Paraburkholderia bryophila: one gene and its partner. The protein of the gene in region 2 binds, or shares a complex with, the protein of the main gene of each other region. Links are inferred from orthologs where the notes say so. Each region holds a gene or a part of one and is shown on either strand. Other genes may lie near its edges.

Region 1 (3,116 bases), 3.2 Mb from region 2 along the record:
GTTGCGCCCGCCGAGTCCCATGAAGATCAGCGCGTTCACCGTCAGCGAGTAGATGTGATAAAGCGGCAGCGGCGTGAGCACGGTTTCGATCTCGCCGGTCAATTGGCCTTCGGACCACGCTTTCGCCTGCAGCAGATTGGCGATGATGTTCTTGTGCGTGAGCATCGCCCCCTTGGCGACGCCGGTGGTGCCGCCGGTGTATTGCAGGAACGCGATGTCGTTGTGCGCGAGACGTACCGGCGTGACCGGCCGCGTGTAACCGGTCGCGAGTGCGCTGAGCAGCGGCACGGCTTGCGGCAGGTTGTACGCGGGCACCATTTTCTTCACGTGACGCAGCATGAAGTTGAGCAGACGTCCCTTCAGATTCAGGCCGTCGGCGAGCAGATCGCCGAGACCCGTCACGATGACATTCTGGATCTTGGTGCCGGGCAGCGAGTCTTCTACCGTCTTCGCGAAGTTCTCGAACACGATGATCGTGGTCGCGCCGCTGTCCTTCAACTGATGCGCGAGCTCGCGCACGGTGTACAACGGATTGACGTTGACCACCACGCCGCCGGCTTTCAGCACGCCGAACAGCGACACCGGATACTGGAACGTATTCGGCAGCATGATTGCGACACGCTCGCCGGGTTTCACGCCGATACTCTGCAGATACGCGGCGAACGCGGTGGCCTTGCGGCCGAGTTCGCCGTAGGTCAGGTTCGCGCCGACGCTCACATACGCAACCCGCTCGCGGAACTTGGCGACGCACTCGTCGAAGAACTGCGGAATCGATTCGTATTGCCCGACGTCGATGTCATGCGGTACGTCCGACGGGTAGGAGGCGTACCAGATGCCGTCGGTGTTCGGTGCGGCGTTCGCGGCAAGCGGCGCGTTAGCTGCGTTGCTGGCGTTCGAGGCGCTGGTCGCGTGCGCGGCATTCACGGCGGCCGACGCCTGATCGGCGGGCGAGAGCGGGGTTTGAGCGGGCTGGGTCATCGGTCGTCTCCAGAAGCGGTGGCTTCATCTGTTTGTGTGCTGGTCGTGCGACCAGTCATCCGAGCGTGCGTCGAAGCAATCCAAAGCAAAGTTTGCAGCAATCTTTCGTGAAGCAACACAATTCGTCGAGGCGAACGAGGCGCGCCGGATCAACGCTCCAGAATCGCCACCACGCCCTGGCCGCCCGCCGCGCAGATCGATATCAACCCACGCGCGGTGCCGGCCGGTTTGTCGAGTTGCGCAAGCATCTTCGCGAGACCGGCGACGATGCGCCCGCCGGTCGCCGCGAACGGATGGCCGGTGGCGAGCGAGCTGCCGTTCACGTTCAGTTTCGTGCGGTCGATCGCACCGAGCGGCCCGGGCAAGCCGAGCTGCGTGCGGCAATACTCGTCATCCTGCCACGCGGTGAGCGTACACAGCACTTGGGCCGCGAACGCCTCGTGAATTTCATACAGATCGAAGTCCTGCAGCGTGAGGCCGGCGCGCGCGAGCATGCGCGGCACCGCGTAGGCGGGCGCCATCAGCAGGCCTTCTTTCTTGTCGAAAAAGTCGACCGCCGCGGTTTCGGACCAGCTCAGATAGGCCAGCACCGGCAAGCCATGTCGAGCCGCCCAGTCCTCGCTCGCGAGCAGCACGGCGGAGGCGCCGTCGGTGAGCGGCGTCGAATTGCCGGCGGTCAGCGTGCCGGCGTCGCGGTCGAACACCGGCTTCAGGCTCGCGAGTTTTTCGAGCGTGAGGTCGGCGCGCAGATTGTTGTCGCGCGAGAGGCCGCGATACGGCGTCATCAGATCGTTGACGAAGCCGCGTGCGTACGCTTCGTTAAGCTTGCGGTGGCTGTCGTACGCGAGCACGTCCTGCGCCTCGCGCGAAATGTTCCAGCGCTTGGCCATCATCTCGCAATGCTCGCCCATCGACAGGCCGGTGCGAGGTTCGCCATTGCGCGGCAACAGCGGCTTGAAGAACATGCCGGGCCGCAGCTTGGTCAGTGCGCCGACGCGCTGCCCGGTGCTGCGGCTGCGGTTCACTTCGAGCAGGATCTTGCGCATCCGTTCGTTGACGCCGATCGGTGCGTCGGAGGTCGTATCCACGCCGCCCGCGATGCCCACTTCGATTTGCCCCAGCGCGATCTTGTTGGCGACGAGAATCGCCGCTTCGAGTCCGGTGCCGCAGGCTTGCTGCACGTCGTAGGCGGGCGTTTCTTTCGCGAGCGTGGTGGACAGCACCGCTTCGCGCGTCAGGTTGAAATCGCGCGAGTGCTTGATGACGGCGCCCGCCGCGACTTCACCCAGCCGTTCGCCGTGCAGGTTGTAGCGATCGATCAGGCCTTGCAGCGTGAAGGTCAGCATGTCCTGATTCGACGCGGTCGCGTACGCGGTGTTCGAGCGGGAAAACGGAATCCGGTTGCCCCCGACGATGGCGACGCGGCGCACGGCTGGCTGCGGGTGGGTCATGCTCGGCTCCTTGAGGTTCTTGTTTTGACGAGGCGGCTCATAGCAGTTTCCACTGCATGCGGCCACGCAGATGCGGTTTTTCGCCGCTGATGTCGCGCACTTCGATATCGCGTTCAATCAGCGAAGCCGACGCGCTCCATAACGACGCTTCGCCCGGCAACAGCATCGGCAATTTGAATTCGGCGCTGAGCGTGCCTTCGGCGAGCGGCTTGGGCGGTTGCAGCGCGGCGGCGGCGCGCGCCAGCGTCCACATGCCGTGCGCGATCGCGCGCGGAAAACCGAAGGCCTTCGCGGACAGCGCGCTGAGGTGGATCGGGTTGTAGTCGCCGGAGACCTTCGCGTAGTCGCGGCCCAGTTGCGACGGCAACTGCCAGCGCGCGATGCGCTGCAGCGTGTCGGGCCCGAGCTCGAGCGGCGCGAGCGCGCTGCCGGTCGCCGGCACGCCGCGTTTCAGATAGACGCTGTCGCCGTCCCACACCGCTTCGCCGCGCCGGTACAGGCGCGTGTGCAGGACGAACGCCTGACCCTTGTCGTGACGCAACAGCGCGCCGAACTCGACCTCCACGCGCAGCAGATCTTTATAGGCGAGCGGGCGGCGCAGGCGCACGTGATTGGCCAGATGCACGAGCCCGAGCGCCGGCCACGGAAACGCGGGATCGGTCAGCATCAGCAGATGCAACGGAAACG
Region 2 (3,307 bases):
GGCAGAAGATCATGTTCGCGAAGTGGCCGAGCGTGGTCCACGTTTTCTGGCCGTTGACGAGGTAGTGCTCGCCTTGCGCGTCGATGCCGCGTACCGCGCGCGTGTTGACCGCCGCGAGATCGGAGCCAGCGCCCGGTTCCGAATAGCCCTGGCACCACCAGTCCGAGCCGTCGAGAATGCGCGGCAGCCAATGGTGTTTCTGCGCGTCGCTGCCGTACTTGATCAGCACCGGCCCGAGCATGTTGACGCCGAACGGTACGACGCGCGGCGCGCCGGCCAACGCGCATTCGTTTTCGAAGATGAATTTCTGCGCTGCGCTCCAGCCGGGACCGCCGTACTCCTTCGGCCAGTGATTCGCGAGCCAGCCTTGCGTGTTGAGAATCGCGTGCCATTGGGCCATGTCGTCGCGCGTCAGACGACGGCCGCCGTGGACCTTGTCGGCGAGACGCTGCGGCAGCTTATCGCGCAGGAACGTCTGCACGTCGGCGCGGAAGGCTTCTTCTTCAGGGGTGAAGTTCAGATCCATAGCGGAGTGTTCCGTGGAAAGTGAGCGGAGCGGGGCGCTGTTGCGCGCCACCGGCCGTGCTGCATAACAGGAGCAAAAAAAGCGGCGGCTTCAGACCGTCTGGTTCAGACTCGCGAAGTCGGCGCCGCGTTCGACCAGATCGACCAGCAGCGGCGACGCTTGCCAGAACAGCGGGTCTTCTTTGGCGAACTCGCGAATGTCGGCGAGAATCGTCGGCAGCCCTACCATGTCGGCGTATTTCATCGGACCGCCGCGATAGCGCGGAAAACCATAGCCGTACAGGAAGGTCACGTCGACATCCAATGGCCGCAGCGCGATGCCTTCATGCACGACGTTCGCGCCTTCGTTGATCATCGCGGCCATGTAGCGGCGCACGATTTCTTCGTCGGTGAAAGTGCGCGGCGTGATGCCGGCGCGCTCGCGTTCGGCGTCGATGATCGCTTGAACTTCGGGGTCGGGCGCGCCGCTGCGCGAACCTTCGGCATACCGATAGAAGCCGCGGCCGGTCTTCTGGCCGAACCAGCCGCGTTCGCACAGGCGGTCGCTGATCTGCACATATCGAGCGGCGGGATTGCGGGTCGCCGCGCGCCGTTTGCGCGTAGCCCAGCCGATGTCGCCGCCCGCCAGATCGACCACCTGAAACGGTCCCATCGCAAAGCCGAAGGCGCGCACGGCGGCGTCGATCTGATACGGCGACGCGCCGTCTTCCATCATCGCGTCAGCGGCGCTGCGATACACGGCGAGCACGCGGTTGCCGATAAAGCCGTCGCACACGCCCGCGCGCACCGGCGTCTTGCGCAGTTTCTTCGCGAGCTCGAATGCGGTGGCGACCACGTCGGCGCTGACCTGTTTCGGCACCACCACTTCCAGCAGCTTCATGATGTTGGCCGGCGAGAAGAAGTGCAGGCCGATCACGTCGGCGGGACGCGAGATGCTCGACGCGATCGCGTCGATGTCGAGATACGACGTGTTGGTCGCGAGCACCGCGCCTTTTTTGCAGACGCGATCGAGTTCGGCGAACACGGCTTTTTTCACGGCCAGATCTTCGAATACGGCTTCGATCACGAGGTCGGCGTTGGCCAGCGCGTCGTACGAAGTGCTGCCGCTCCAGCGCGCCATCACGGCGGCTTTTTTCTCCGCGCTCAGGCGGCCTTTCGCGATCAGGCCGTCGTAGACCTTTTCGATGTGCGCACGGCCGCGCGCGAGCGATTCGTCGTCGCGTTCGATCATCGTCACCGGCAAGCCCGCGTCGAGCACCGCGACGGCGATGCCCGCGCCCATCGTGCCGCCGCCGACCACGCCGATTGCGTCCAGCACGCGCGGTTTGGCGGAGCGCGTTTCGGGCGCCTTGAGCACTTCACGTTCGGCAAAGAACGCGTGGATCAAACCGGCACGTTGCGGACTGTCGATGCATTCGAGGAACAGCTTGCGTTCGATCCGAAGGCCTTCGTCGAAGGGCTGTTCGATGGCGGCTTCGACCGCGTCGACGATCTTGAGCGGCGAGAACAGACCGCGCGATTTCTTCGCGGTGTCGGCGCGCGCAGCGGCAACGGCGGCGAGACTCGTGGCGCGATCGGCGAGTGCCGTGGCGTCGCGCGTGCGGCGCACCGGCGCGTGGGTGGCCAGCAACTCCTGCGTGTAAGCGAGGGCTTCGGCCAGCAGATCGTCACTGCTGCCGACGCGGTCGACCAGCCCCAGCGCCAGCGCTTCCTGCGCGCTCGCATGACGGCCGCTGAGAATCAGATCGAGCGCGGCGGCCGCGCCGATCAGACGCGGTGTGCGCTGCGTGCCGCCTGCGCCCGGCAGCAGGCCGAGTTGCACTTCGGGCAGGCCGAGCTTCGCGCCGTCGACCGCGATCCGGTAATGCGCGGCGAGCGCCACTTCCAGGCCGCCACCAAGCGCCGCGCCGTGAATCGCGGCCACCACCGGCTTCGTGCACGCTTCGATGCGGTTGCACACGTCCGGCAGCGATGGCGGCACCGGCGGCTTGCCGAACTCGCGAATGTCCGCACCGGCGATGAAGTTGCGACCCGCGCCGACGATCAGCACCGCCTCGACGGCCGGATCGGCGTCGGCGGCGTCGATCGCGTTGGCGAGGCCGCGCCGCACGTCGGCGGAGAGGGCATTGACCGGCGCATGGTCGATGGTTACGAGCAGCACCTTGCCGCGTACGGCGTGCGTGACGACATCGGTCGAAGGGGTGAAGGTCATGGGGTGTCTCCTGAACGGTTATCTGTGACTGCTGGCGGCTTCTAGCGATGCCCGACACCGCGCCCGCGCTCGGCGGCGCGCGCGGGCGGACCGCGTCTGGCGAATTCTCCGATTGTGCGGCGGTCAAGGTTTATTGACAATCACATGGACGGTTGACAGACTGTCAAAATTATTTTGACAAAGGTGCCGCCGTGGACGTCAATTCGCTGACCTTGCTGGTGGACATTCTCGACGCGGGCAACCTGAGCGAGGCCGCGCGCCGGCTGAAAATGAGCCGCGCGAACGTGAGCTACCACCTGAACCAGCTGGAGCGTTCGATCGGTCTGCAACTGGTCAGGCGCACCACGCGGCGGGTCGAGCCGACCGAAATCGGCCTGCAACTCTACGAACACGGCCGCGCGATCCAGAACGCGCTGCTGGCCGCCCGCGAATCGGTCGCCACGCTCGGCCAAAGCCTGCAAGGGCGGGTGCGGCTGAGCGTGCCGAGCGGCTACGGGCAACTGGTCATGTCCGACTGGCTGATCGCGTTCAAGCGGCTCTATCCGGGCATCGTGCTGGACGTGATGTTCG

Evidence for each region.
Region 1: the proteins of GGD40_RS19295 (region 2) and GGD40_RS04885 are in contact, whole or in part, in a solved structure (PDB 8BNU), measured with the Escherichia coli proteins. The link is inferred for Paraburkholderia bryophila from one-to-one orthologs.

What each region holds. Positions count from the first base shown.
Region 1 is NZ_JACCAS010000001.1:1,080,094-1,083,209, reverse strand. Bases 279-3,077 are described here. They hold GGD40_RS04885 (acetyl-CoA C-acetyltransferase), read right to left. Parts: upstream 2,430-3,077; coding sequence 1,128-2,429; downstream 279-1,127. Other genes in these bases: GGD40_RS04880 (MaoC/PaaZ C-terminal domain-containing protein), read right to left, coding at 2,467-3,077; GGD40_RS04890 (AMP-binding protein), read right to left, coding at 279-978. Outside these bases: more of GGD40_RS04890, read right to left, coding at 1-278; more of GGD40_RS04880, read right to left, coding at 3,078-3,116.
Region 2 is NZ_JACCAS010000001.1:4,294,407-4,297,713, forward strand. The notes cover bases 178-3,167. They hold GGD40_RS19295 (3-hydroxyacyl-CoA dehydrogenase NAD-binding domain-containing protein), read right to left. Parts: upstream 2,738-3,167; coding sequence 617-2,737; downstream 178-616. Other genes in these bases: GGD40_RS19290 (acyl-CoA dehydrogenase family protein), read right to left, coding at 178-526; GGD40_RS19300 (LysR family transcriptional regulator), read left to right, coding at 2,929-3,167. Outside these bases: more of GGD40_RS19290, read right to left, coding at 1-177; more of GGD40_RS19300, read left to right, coding at 3,168-3,307. UniProt on the Escherichia coli protein: Catalyzes the formation of a hydroxyacyl-CoA by addition of water on enoyl-CoA. Also exhibits 3-hydroxyacyl-CoA epimerase and 3-hydroxyacyl-CoA dehydrogenase activities.